DNA from 3 places in the Streptomyces sp. NPDC055287 genome. Region 2 is predicted to be linked to each of the others. Evidence: riboswitches for the same ligand, from Rfam matches in the RefSeq annotation. Region 2 holds a riboswitch; each other region holds the start of a gene.
The links. A riboswitch is a leader RNA that binds a small molecule or an ion and turns the genes downstream of it on or off. The one in region 2 is predicted to bind cyclic di-AMP.
Positions count from the first base shown of each region.

Region 1: it holds a riboswitch for cyclic di-AMP, as region 2 does, so the genes downstream of both, ACWIHY_RS07650 (LysM peptidoglycan-binding domain-containing protein) here and ACWIHY_RS11755 (M23 family metallopeptidase) in region 2, are expected to answer to the same signal.
Region 3: it holds a riboswitch for cyclic di-AMP, as region 2 does, so the genes downstream of both, ACWIHY_RS15395 (transglycosylase family protein) here and ACWIHY_RS11755 (M23 family metallopeptidase) in region 2, are expected to answer to the same signal.

Region 1 covers NZ_JBSHNE010000003.1:339,874-344,000, forward strand. The annotation lists gene ACWIHY_RS07640 (glycosyltransferase) at 1-448, opposite strand, end outside; gene ACWIHY_RS07645 (SDR family oxidoreductase) at 727-1,518, shown strand; cyclic di-AMP (ydaO/yuaA leader) riboswitch at 2,060-2,223, shown strand; gene ACWIHY_RS07650 (LysM peptidoglycan-binding domain-containing protein) at 2,226-2,993, shown strand; gene ACWIHY_RS07655 (DUF4873 domain-containing protein) at 3,166-3,435, shown strand; gene ACWIHY_RS07660 (SpoIIE family protein phosphatase) at 3,516-4,127, shown strand, end outside.
Region 2 covers NZ_JBSHNE010000005.1:370,897-375,023, forward strand. The annotation lists gene ACWIHY_RS11745 (PP2C family protein-serine/threonine phosphatase) at 1-663, shown strand, start outside; gene ACWIHY_RS11750 (DUF2332 domain-containing protein) at 602-1,594, opposite strand; cyclic di-AMP (ydaO/yuaA leader) riboswitch at 1,853-2,000, shown strand; gene ACWIHY_RS11755 (M23 family metallopeptidase) at 2,012-3,106, shown strand; partial or broken gene ACWIHY_RS11760 (aldo/keto reductase) at 3,196-3,348, shown strand; gene ACWIHY_RS11765 (PrsW family intramembrane metalloprotease) at 3,369-4,127, opposite strand, start outside.
Region 3 covers NZ_JBSHNE010000008.1:120,239-124,365, forward strand. The annotation lists gene ACWIHY_RS15390 (transglycosylase family protein) at 106-1,071, shown strand; cyclic di-AMP (ydaO/yuaA leader) riboswitch at 1,340-1,511, shown strand; gene ACWIHY_RS15395 (transglycosylase family protein) at 1,515-2,213, shown strand; gene eno (phosphopyruvate hydratase) at 2,608-3,894, shown strand; gene ACWIHY_RS15405 (FtsB family cell division protein) at 4,008-4,127, shown strand, end outside.

The DNA.
Region 1 (4,127 bases), on a different contig from region 2:
CGGCGCCCCACGAGCGGGTGCCGGTCACCGAGGGCGGGAAGGCGCCGGTCGCGGCCAGGGGCTGCAGGTAGACACCCATGCTGGGCAGCGCCAGCCCTTCGGCGATGGTGTGGCCCAGCGGACCGAGCGAGCTCGACACCAGCAGTACGTCGCTCCCCCGCGCCGCCTGCAGCAGATCGTCGGTCATCCCTCCGACCAGGGCCCGAGCCATGGAGACCATCCGCGCCAGCTTCCCGACGTCCGTGACGCTGCGGTGCAGGGCGCGGCCTCGCGCGGAGGCGAGTTCCGCCCGCGGGTCCACGGGCAGGGGGTGGAAGCCCACGCCCGCCGCCTCCACCAGTGGCGCGAAGCAGGCGTGCGTCACGAGGGTGACCTCGTGCCCGGCCTGTGCGAGGCCGTGCGCGAGCCCGGTGTAGGGCGATACGTCACCGCGCGAACCCGCTGTCATCAACGCCACCCGCATAAGCACCAGTATGGCGCCGGCCGGCGGCCCGGCTCCGTACGCGAGGCCGGAAAGCAGGCCGCGAAGGGGGAGCTCCGGATTTGGGCGCCCCGCTTCGGGGAACCCAGGTGTGGTCGAACCGACCAGCCGCCACCGACCACCCACCGACCAGCAGGAGGCCGCCCGTGAAGGACGAGAGCCGCGAGACGGAGAATCCCGTCACGAAGCACCCGCAGCCGAAACTCCCCGACCAGGAACAGGCGCACCCCGGGTGGACGGGCCCGATGGATCCGCCGCCCGATCACGGCGAGGAGTCGTACCGGGGCAGCGGGCTTTTGAAGGGCCTCGCGGCCGTGGTCACCGGCGGCGATTCGGGGATCGGCCGGGCGGTGAGTCTGGCCTTCGCCCGTGAGGGTGCCGATGTGCTGCTCACCCATCTTCCGGAGGAGGAGAAGGAAGCCGCGGAAACCTCACGGCTCGTCGAGGAGGCGGGCCGCAGGGCCGTGGCGGTGAGCTGTGACATCCGGGACGAGGAGCAGTGCCGTGCGCTCATCGGGCGCGCTGTGTCGGAATTCGGCGCGATCAATATTCTGGTGAACAACACGGCGTATCAAATGTCCCAGCCGGACGGCATCGGCGCCATCACGACCGAACAATTCGACCGGGTCATGAAGACCAATCTTTACGGCATGTTCTGGCTTTCGAAGACGGCCCTCCCCCATATGCCCGAGGGAGGGAGCATTATCAACTCCGCCTCCGTTCAGGCGTACAAGCCCAGCCCGCATCTGCTCGACTACGCGATGACGAAGGCGGCGATTGTCGCCTTCACGCAAGGGCTGGCGCACATGGTGGCGCCCAGCGGAATCCGCGTCAACGCCGTCGCTCCGGGCCCGGTGTGGACTCCGTTGATTCCGGCCACCATGCCGGACACCACGGAGTTCGGAAAGCAATCACCTCTGGGCCGGCCCGCACAGCCGGCCGAAATGGCCCCGGCGTACGTATTCCTCGCCTCTCCGCAGGCCAGCTACATCACGGCCGAGATCGTCAATGCCACGGGTGGCACTCCCCTGCCATGAAGCCGGCCCCGGCGCTTTGATGCGATTCACCGGAACCAAATTGTGCCCATATGGCGCGATTTGCCGCACGTCGCGGCCGGTCCAGCCGACGCCCCTCTCGACGCGCACCGCGATGCCCACTACACCGCGAGGCGGGCAGCACCCCCCTGGACAATGAGGGTAATTCCCCTCACAGACGCCCAAGTCGACGCAGGGCGCGAGAAGTTCCTCAGCCCCGAGAGCGCACCCTCGACCGCAGATGCTCCCGGGGTGCACGTTGCGACCGCGATTGACCGATATGGGCGTTTTGCCGGAAAGGCCGTTGAGCCCGGCCTCCCGTGATACGAGTCACGTCCGCAACGGAATGTGAAAGTCCTGCCGGGCGTCAGCTCCCGCCCCCAGAAAGAAAGTTGAGTTTGGCGCCAACGGACAGTGACGGAAGTTCCCCCGCCCCGGTCGGCCGAGCGATCGAGGCGATCATTCCGGGGCTTGTTCTTCTCCATCCGTCTCGCTTAACGTCACCGTCAATCCGGGTGGACCGCCGAATCCTGCCGCCGTCCGGAATCCACACCCACTCACACTCACGTACGGCAGGAGCGGGGGACCCAGGTAAGCCGCCGGTCCGGTAATCCGGAACGGCTCGGGGTGAAGTCGCGTTGACCGTGCGACCGGGCATCTCCAGCCCGAACCCGACAGCTCACCTCGCAGGCGACGGAGAGGAATTTGTCATGCCCGCAAAGGGTAAGCACCGTCGTCCCAAGGCCAGATCCCTCACCCGTGGCTTCATCGCCGTGGGTACGGGTGGCGCCGCCCTGGTCCTGCCGCTGGTCGGCGCGACCACCGCCGGCGCGGCTCAGCCCGCCGCCGTCGAGAAGACCGTGGCCCCCGCCGCCGCCCCGGCCGCGAAGAAGGCCGCACCCACGACGTACACCGTGGTCGCGGGTGACTCGCTCTCCAAGATCGCGGACGCGCACTCGCTGAGCAGCTGGAAGAAGCTGTACCAGGACAACCGCAAGACCATCGGCGACAACCCGGCGCTGATCCACCCCGGCCTCAAGCTGACGATCGGCGCGAAGGCCGAGGCACCGGCGAAGGCGCCCGCGAAGGCCAAGCCCGCGGCCGACCGCGCCGACCGCTCCGAGACCCGCGCCGCCGTCGCCAAGACAACGACGTACACCGACGACCTGGACGGCTGGATCAAGGAGTCGCTGGCCGTCATGGCCAAGCACGGCATCCCCGGCACGTACGACGGCATCCACCGCAACATCATGCGCGAGTCCTCGGGCAACCCGATGGCGATCAACAACTGGGACTCCAACGCTGTGGCCGGTACGCCGTCCAAGGGCCTCCTCCAGGTCATCCAGCCGACGTTCCTGGCCTACCACGTGCCCGGCACGTCGACGGACAGCTACGACCCGGTCGCCAACATCACCGCCGCCTGCAATTACGCCGCGGACCGTTACGGCTCGATCGACAACGTGAACGGCCCGTACTAAAAAACGGCCACCGGGTGGGTGAACGCCCTCCCGAAGTGAGTGCTCGAAGCGTTACGGCCTGCCCGTTCCCGCAGGGCCCCCGAGGGTGCCCCGACGGAGCCGGCAGGCCGTCGCGCGTCCGGCAGCCCCCATCTGGCGGGAAGCGGCGGCCGGTGGGCGCACACTGGGGGCCATGAGCAACTATCAGGGCCCCGCGGTCCTCATCACCGGCAATGCCCAGATCGACGTCGTGGCCACCTTGAGCGGAGGCCGCTCGGGGGCGCTCGAGTGGGGCGGCAGCGCCCAGACCGACCAGGTGCCGGAAGAGTTCTACGCCGTGATGGACAGCGGACAGGTCACCCTGCGGCTGGCCGACGGCCGGGAGGCCGCCGTCGTGGCGAAGCGCACCGCCATCGGCAGCGGGCGGCTGAAGATCTCCGGGATCGGCTCGATCCCCTTCTAGAGCCGTCGGCCCAGCCGGCGTCTCCATCTGCCACAAGACAACACAGCCCCTAAAAAGTCACGCAATGCTAAAAATAGGGCATGAGCGGACGTCTCGGACGACCCAGGGGTGTCGGGTCACCGCGCTCGTCTCGGCAGCGAGGAGTGCGTTCCCGGCTGGAGGTGCGCAGCGCCGCCGGCCAGGTGCTCCTCCTCCAGATCGTGGTCGCGGTGCTGCTGATCACCGCCGCGGTGGTCGCACTCACGGTCCAGACGCGCCACGACAGCGCGGGTGACGCCCGTAACCGCTCCCTCGCCGCGGCGGAGGCCTTCGCGGAGGCCCCGGGCACCGTCGAGGCGCTGCGCTCCCTCGATCCGACCGCCGCGCTGCGCGCCCATACGGACGCGGCCCAGCGGGGCGCGGGCGTGGACTTCATGGCCGTGATGGCACCGGACGGCACCCGGGTCGCCGACACCGATCCGGCACTGATCGGCACGCGCGCCGAGGGTGTCGGGCGCGCCGCGGCCGGAGTAGCCTTCACCGAGATCTTCAAGGGCGCCCCGAACGACGCGGCGCGCGCCATCGTCCCGGTCACCGACGCCGACGGCACCGTCGTCGGCCTGGTCGGTGCGGGAGTCACGGTCGAGAACGTCGGGGACGCGGTGGACCGCCATCTGCCGATGCTCCTCGCGAGCGCGGTCGCCGCGCTCGCC
Region 2 (4,127 bases):
CGGGGGAAGGGGCTCGGCGCGGTGGAGGCGGTGGCTGTGGTCGTCGGGGCGTTCCGGGAGGCGGCCGAACAGGAGGGCACGCTCGAAGGGGTCGCGCAGCGGCTCGAGCGGGCGCTCACGCGCGAGGGCGCGCGGCGCGACGGGCTCGACGCCTTCGAGGGCTTCACGACGGCCGTACTGGCCGAGATCCCGCGCGGTGAGGGCGTCGTGAGGCTGGTCAACCGCGGCCATCCGCAGCCGCTCCTGCTGTACGCCGACGGGGACCTCGCGGAGATCGTGCCGCCCGAGGCCGCGCTGCCGCTGGGGATGGGCGATCTGGGCGTCTGGCCGGACCGGGCGCGGGAGTACGCGTTCCCGCCCGGCGCCACGCTGCTGCTCTACACGGACGGTCTGTCCGAGGCGCGGAACGCGGCGGGGGTCTTCTACGATCCGGCAGCCCGGCTGCGCGGCCGGATCTTCCCGGGCCCCGAGGAGCTGCTGGACGCGCTCGTCGACGACGTACGGCTGCACACGGCGGGAGCCGCCACGGACGACATGGCCCTGCTGGCGGTCGGGCGGCCCACCGAGGGGCAGCAGGACCGCCGCAGGACCGTGGGCCTGGTCAGACGGGCAGGCCTGCCGGCCGGTCGAACCAGTGCAGGCCCTGGCCGTGCGGGGCTGTGAAGGCGACGGCGCGCTCGTCCAGGGCGAGGGTGAGCAGGTGCTCGTCGTCGGGGGCCGGGGCGTCGAGCCAGGGCAGCACGGTGTGGTGCTCATTGGAGATCCAGTGGCCCGGCAGGTCGCGGACGAGCCGGGCGAACTCCTCGCGGCGGGCGAGCGGCAGGTAGGTCAGCACGGCGGTGTGGAAGACGACCAGCGTGGCGTCCGCGGGGGCGCGGGCCGCCAGCGCCGGGAGTTCGTCGACGAGGTCGCCGCGGACGATGAGGGGGCCGGGCGCCGTACGTACGGCCTCGATGGCGGCGAGCTGCTGACGCGGGCGCTCCGCGCGGCCGGGCCAGATCAGTGACTGGAGCCAGCGGACGTCCTCCTCGTCCGTGGGGTCGAGGGGATTGAGGTCGATGCCGGCGCGCCACGCGATGTCGGGGAGCGCCGTGGGCAGGGGCACGGGGCCCTCCGTACGGCAGTCGAAGGTGACGGGGGACGTGCCCAGGGTGGCGCCGCCGTTGTAGCGGTAGGCGTAGCGGTCGGGGTGGAGGCACAGGCCCGCCGAGGCGCCGACCTCGATGAGGGCGAGGGGCTGGGGGAGTGCGGCGAGGAGGGGCAGCAGGGTGGCGCAGCGGGCGGGCTCGTTCGTCTGGGTGAAGCGGTCCAGCATGACGGCGCGTACGTCGTCCCAGTGGGCCAGGGTCCACTCGCGGAAGGGCGCCCACTGCTCGTAGGGGCCGCCGAGGAAGCGGACGGCGGCGAGGAGGAGATTGGGCTGCTGCTTGTTGCCGGGTGGCAGGCCGGCGATGAGGGCGCAGAAGTCCCGGTCCTCGCTGATACGGGCGGTGAGTTCGGCGTAAGCGGGAGAAATGCCGCGCGCCTGCTGCTCGGAGAACTCGCGGTAGCGATCGGCCGGCCACGGACTGGGATGCGTGCTGTTGACAACCATGTGCTGAAGTTAGCCGTGCGGAGACCGTCGCGACGCTGGGTAACCGCACGAGAGCCCTGCGCATAACAATTGACGAACCGTCATGGTGCGGATGTTTTCTGAGGGGTGGTCAACTCGTCCGACTGTGGTCGCTTGTGTCCCGATTGGTTCGGGCCAAGGTCCTTAACGATCAGTTGGAACAGCTTGGAAACCGGAGCCGGTGTCTATTAACGTTCGATAACGCAGCGCGGTCGTCCCAGTCGTCGCAAGAGACGGCACCGTGCGCACGCGCCGAATCCCGCAAGGGAACCGGGGAACCATGTTCCTTGGGGTGAATCGGGCCGCTTCGTACCCACGAAGAGGCCCGTAGGAGACCTTCCTGCTCCGAACCCGTCAGCTAACCCGGTAGGCGAGAAGGAAGGAAAGGAGCACGCCTCCGTGGCGTCCAACAGGCCTGCCCCCCAAGCCACCCTGCCCCCTTACGGGGCGCCCCACGACAGCGAGAGTCACGTCGCCGGGGAGGGGACCTGGGAAGAATGGAATCCGACTGAGGAATCCGTCCGGCCCGTACGCGGTCGTCACCGCGTCGCCAAGCAGCGCGGCGGTCTCGGCCGCAGCTCCACCGTTCTCGGCGTCGGCGTCATCGCCGCGGTCGGCGCGGGAGGCATCGCCACCGCGCAGGACAAGCCGGCAATCTCGATCTCCCTTCCCGACGCGATAACGGAATCCCTTCCCGACGCCAAGTCACTACCCGGTGTCGGGTCTTTGATGTCCGACGACGCGGAATCCGGCTCCGGGACGGGCGCCGCGAACGAAGCCGTCGTGGCCGCGGCCCCGCTCACCACCGCGGGCGTCACCACCGCCGACGCACGGCAGGGCACCACCGACGCGGGCGAGGCCCTGCGCGCCCGCATCCTCCAGCAGGCCGAGCAGCAGCAGGCCGCCGCCGACGCCGAGGTGAAGCTGGCCGCCGAGAAGGAGGCCGCCGAGAAGGCCTCCGCCGAGGCGAAGCAGCAGCAGACCGCGGCCGAGGCCAAGGCCGCCGAGGAGAAGCGCGAGGCCGAGGAGAAGAAGCGCGAGGCGGAGGAAGAAGCCGCGCGCAAGGCCGAGGAGGAGCGGCTGGCCAAGCTGGCCGCCAGCTACTCGCTGCCCACCTCGTCGTACACGCTCACCTCCACCTACGGCCAGTCCGGCTCGATGTGGTCCTCCGGCCAGCACACCGGTCTCGACTTCGCCGCCCCGACGGGCACGCCGGTCAAGGCCGTGCACGGCGGCACGATCAAGTCCGCGGGCTGGTCGGGTTCGTACGGCTACCGCATCGTCCTGGAGCTCTCGGACGGCACGGAGGTCTGGTACTGCCACCTCTCCTCGATGACCGTCACGTCCGGCGAGGTCGGTACGGGCGACGTCATCGGACGTGTGGGCGCCACCGGCAATGTCACCGGTCCGCACCTGCACCTCGAAGTGCACACGCCCGACGGCGCCGGCGTCGACCCCGCGGCCTGGCTGCGCGGCAAGGGCCTCACCGTCTGACGCTTTTCCCACAGTCCCCGGCAGTCCCGGCGCACGCCCCCCGCGCCCAGGGCTGCCGGTCTGTGTGTGCGGGGCGCTGTGCGTGCCGGACCGTGGCGCTGGCGTGGCTGGCGGCGCAGCCGACGGTCGCGGCGCCGATCACGAGCGCGCGGACGGTGGAACAGCTGCCTGCGCTGCTGGCGGTGGCGGATCTGGAGCTGGCGGAGGCGGAGCTGGCGGCACTGACGGCGGCGTCCGCCTGACCTCGGACCGGCCGCAGCGGTTACTGCTGCCGGTACGGGTTGTACGCGGCGCAGGCCTGGTGCGGGGGCGGTCCGTACCCGTACGGCGGCCAGGGCGGCTGCTGCCACGGCGGCGGCTGCCAGGGCGGTGGGGTCCGCACCCGGCCCGTCGCCCGCGCCGCGTACTCCAGGGCCGGCCCGGCGACCTCCCTGCGCTGCCACAGGTGGTGGAGCAGCTCCTGCTCGCGTGCCGTGAAGTCCGGGCCCGGTGCGCCGCGGTGGGCGCGGTGGCGCAGGAAGGCCAGGGACGTGGCGAAGGCCTCGTACTCGGCGACGGCACGGGCGGCGGCCCGTCCTCCGGCCCGTCCTCCGTACGCACGCGCCGCCGCGCCCCGCGCCAGCGAGCGGGCCCGCATCGAGGAGAGCGCGAGCGGTTCGGCGGGCAGTAGCCAGCCGGCGGCGGCATAGGCGGGCAGTTCGGCGGCTATCGTGCCCAGCTCGCGCTGGCGCGTCCAGACCACCAGCCAGGTGAGCATCGCGAAGGCGGGGACCATGAACGCGGCGTACACCGCGTAGAAGCCGTACTGACCGAAGGCCGACGAGCCGTTCCACAGGGCGTGCACGCCCATCGCGAGCGCCAGGCCGAGCAGCGGCAGCGCGATACGCCGCCACCTGCCACGGCGCGGCGGGGCGAGCGCGGCCAGCCCGAAGCCGATGCCCGTCAGCACCGTGAACAGCGGGTGCGCGAACGGGGACATCACTATGCGGACGAAGAAGGTCGCGGCGGTCACCGACGCGAG
Region 3 (4,127 bases), on a different contig from region 2:
TCAATTCGAGACCTTCACGTGATCTGCGCTGCATCGACTTGTGACAAACGTTCGAGTACCGCTACCTTCACCGTCAACCTCAGCCGTCACTCGAAAGGCAACCGCATGCGCTCCGGGAACGGTAGACACCGCCGCCCCCGTCAGGCTCCAGCTCTCGTCGTCGCGGCAGGAGTCGCCGGATCGGCCATCGCCATCCCGCTGCTCGGCGCGAGCGGCGCGTCCGCTGCCGAAGCCACGACCTGGGACCGGGTCGCCGATTGTGAGAGTGGCGGCATGTGGAGTGCCGACCTCGGCAACGGCTACTACGGCGGACTCCAGTTCTCCCCGGAGACCTGGCAGAAGTTCGGCGGTACGGCGTACGCGCCGCGCGCCGACCTCGCCAGTCGCTCCCAGCAGATCCAGGTGGCCGAGAAGGTGCTCGCCGAGGAGGGGCCGCAGGCGTGGCCGAGCTGCGCCCTCATCTCCGGCCTGACGGAGGGTGACGACGCGGCTCCCGGCGACGGCGCGAGCGCCGAGCCCACCGCGGAGTCCAAGGCCGACACGTCGGACACGGTGTCGGAGGGCTCCGGGAACCCGGAGTCGTCCGAGTCGACGGAAGACAAGCCCGCCGGGTCCGCCGGTGAGGGCGTCAAGGACGGCAAGGACGGCAAGAGCGGCTCGACGAAGTCCGCCGAGCCGACGTCGCCCCCGGCGTCCGGGACGTCCGAGGAGTCGGGCGGAGCCTCCAAGAGCCCCGCGCCGCCGGCCGCCGAGGAGGGTGCCTCCAAGGGCAAGCACCGCGGCGAGGTGGCCCGGGAGGGCGCTGACGCCGTATCCGGCGAATCGGGCATCGAGCGCGAATCGGGACGTCACGCCTCGCGGGGTGACGGGTCGACACGTGAGTCGGCCAAGACGGACGGCGCCGAGGCCGCCGACGGCCACTACACCGTCCGTACCGGCGACAACCTCTCGGCCATCGCCGCCGAGCACGACCTGCGCGGCGGCTGGACGGCTCTCTATGCGGCCAATGAGGAGACCGTCGGGTCCGACCCCGACCTCATCGTCCCTGGCCAGAACCTCGATCTGAGCTGATTTCGAAGGGCAGTTCGGGCCGCTATGTCCGGATTGAAGCAAGTGAGACAAGGGTCTCTTTGCCTCAACTCGCGTACGCGGCCCGGACGATCCCCTCGTGTCACCCCTGACCTGCGCAGATATGGACGAAGTGAAGGCAGGGAAGGGCGAAATCTCCCTGATGGGCCTTTTTGAACATCAAGGGCTCATGTGTTTACCGTCGGACCGCTCGCCACCGCGGGCCCCGTCGACCGTCACGCCGAATCCTGCCGTCGGTCGGGGGGAACTGACGCGTAAAGCGCCGTAGGCAGGAGCGGGGGACCCAGGTAGGTCGCCGGGCCCGTACGTCGAAAGACGAACGGAACCGGCTTGGGGTTAAGCCGCGCGACGCAGGTCGCGCGCCGGGCACTCACTTGGCCCGAACCCGACAGCTCACCTCGTAGGCGTCGGTGAGGAGATGTCGCATGCTGTTTTCCAGCAACGCCAAGCACCGTCGCCCGTCCAAGGCCACTCGGTTCGCCGCGCTCGCCGGTGTCGCCGGCGCCGCTGTAGCCGTCCCGCTGATGGGTGCGACTTCGGCCTCCGCCGCCTCCGTCGAGACCTGGGACGCTGTCGCCCAGTGCGAGTCCGGCGGCAACTGGTCCATCAACACGGGCAACGGCTACTACGGCGGCCTGCAGTTCTCCGCGTCCAGCTGGGCGGCGGCCGGTGGCACGCAGTACGCCCCGACCGCCGACAAGGCATCCAAGGCGCAGCAGATCGCCACGGCCGAGAAGCTTCTCGACATGCAGGGCCCCGGTGCCTGGGCCTGTGCGGGCGCCGGCGGCCTGACCAACGACGGTGTCGACCCGGGTGTCGACACCTCCGGTTCTTCGGCGAAGCAGGAGCAGCCGCAGCAGCAGGCCGCCCCGCGCGCCGCCGAGCAGCCGGCCTCGCGCAGCGAGGTCCGTTCCGCGCCCAAGGCCGAGACCGCGAAGCCCGCCGCCCCCGCCAAGATCGAGAAGGGTGACGGCGAGTACAAGGTCAAGGCCGGCGACACCCTCGGCAAGATCGCCGACGCCGAGAAGGTCAAGGGCGGCTGGGAGAAGCTCTTCAAGCTGAACAAGGACATCGTCGACGACGCCGATGTCATCTACCCCGGTCAGCAGCTGCACCTCAGCTGATCCGGCTCGCGGCGCCCAGGCCGCTCCGGCTCGCCGCGCCCCGCCGAGCGGGCGCGCGGCACTCCGCCGGGCAGGCCGCGGCACCCGCGGAGCAGTCCGCGGCATTCGGCCGATCGACCGTGCTTTTCCGGCCGATCCCCCGCGGAACCCAGAGCACCCCGGTCCGGCGCGCTTCCCCCGTACGCGCCGGGCCGGGGTTTCGCCGTCAGTTACTGCCCAGTAGTCCCAGTACGTGGCACGTCCCGCCCGGAGTTACGTCCGCTGTTGCGGGCATTCGCACCTCTTCTTGTCCCAGGGGGCGGGCGAACGGCCGATCGATGCCTCCGAGCCGGTTAGGCTCTTGTCGCAAGGCCAAAGTGACCCTGCACCCCATAGCGTCACATCCCAGAAGGAGATGCTCGTGCCGTCCATCGACGTCGTCGTAGCCCGGGAAATCCTGGACTCCCGAGGCAATCCCACGGTCGAGGTCGAGGTCGGCCTCGACGACGGCAGCACCGGTCGTGCTGCTGTTCCGTCCGGTGCCTCCACCGGAGCGTTCGAGGCCATCGAGCTTCGCGACGGTGACCCGAACCGCTACCAGGGCAAGGGTGTCGAGAAGGCCGTCCTCGCCGTCATCGAGCAGATCGGCCCGGAGCTCGTCGGTTACGACGCCACCGAGCAGCGCCTGATCGACCAGGCCATGTTCGACCTGGACGCCACCGAGAACAAGGCGTCCCTCGGCGCCAACGCCATCCTCGGCGTCTCGCTCGCCGTCGCGCACGCCGCCTCCGAGGCGTCGGACCTGCCGCTCTTCCGCTACCTCGGTGGCCCGAACGCGCACCTGCTGCCCGTTCCGATGATGAACATCCTCAACGGTGGGTCGCACGCCGACTCCAACGTCGACATCCAGGAGTTCATGATCGCGCCGATCGGCGCCGAGTCGTTCTCCGAGGCCCTGCGCTGGGGCACGGAGGTCTACCACACCCTCAAGTCCGTACTGAAGTCCAAGGGCCTGTCCACCGGCCTCGGCGACGAGGGCGGCTTCGCCCCGAACCTGGACTCCAACCGCGCCGCGCTCGACCTCATCCTCGAGGCCATCAAGCAGGCCGGTTACGTCCCCGGTGAGCAGATCGCGCTCGCGCTCGACGTCGCCGCGTCCGAGTTCTACAAGGACGGCTCGTACGAGTTCGAGGGCAAGTCCCGCTCGGCCGCCGAGATGACGGAGTACTACGAGGAGCTCGTGGCGGCGTACCCGCTCGTCTCCATCGAGGACCCGCTCTTCGAGGACGACTGGGCCGGCTGGAAGGTCCTCACCGACAAGCTGGGCACCAAGGTCCAGATCGTCGGCGACGACCTCTTCGTCACCAACCCGGAGCGCCTGGCGCGCGGCATCGAGGAAGGCGCCGCCAACTCGCTGCTCGTCAAGGTCAACCAGATCGGTTCGCTGACCGAGACCCTGGACGCCGTCGAGCTGGCGCAGCGCAACGGCTTCAAGTGCATGATGTCGCACCGCTCCGGTGAGACCGAGGACGTCACCATCGCCGACCTCGCCGTCGCCACCAACTGCGGCCAGATCAAGACCGGCGCCCCGGCCCGCTCCGAGCGCGTCGCCAAGTACAACCAGCTGCTGCGCATCGAGGAGATCCTCGACGACGCGGCCGTGTACGCCGGCCGCAGCGCGTTCCCCCGCTTCAAGGGTTAAGCGCGGCAAGGGTTAAGCACGGCAAGGGTTGAAGGCCCCAGCCTCCATACGTCCCCGCACGCGGTCCCGTACCGTGTGCGGGGACGTATGTGCGTACAAGGGGAGGCGGAGACATGGCCGGGAAGGACCGGGACCGGTTCTCCACTGCGACCAGGATTCGGCTGATCGGCGAGCAGACCGCCGCCCGTGTCTACCGCTCGCAGACCCGCCGTCAGGCCCGCCGCTCCCGGCTC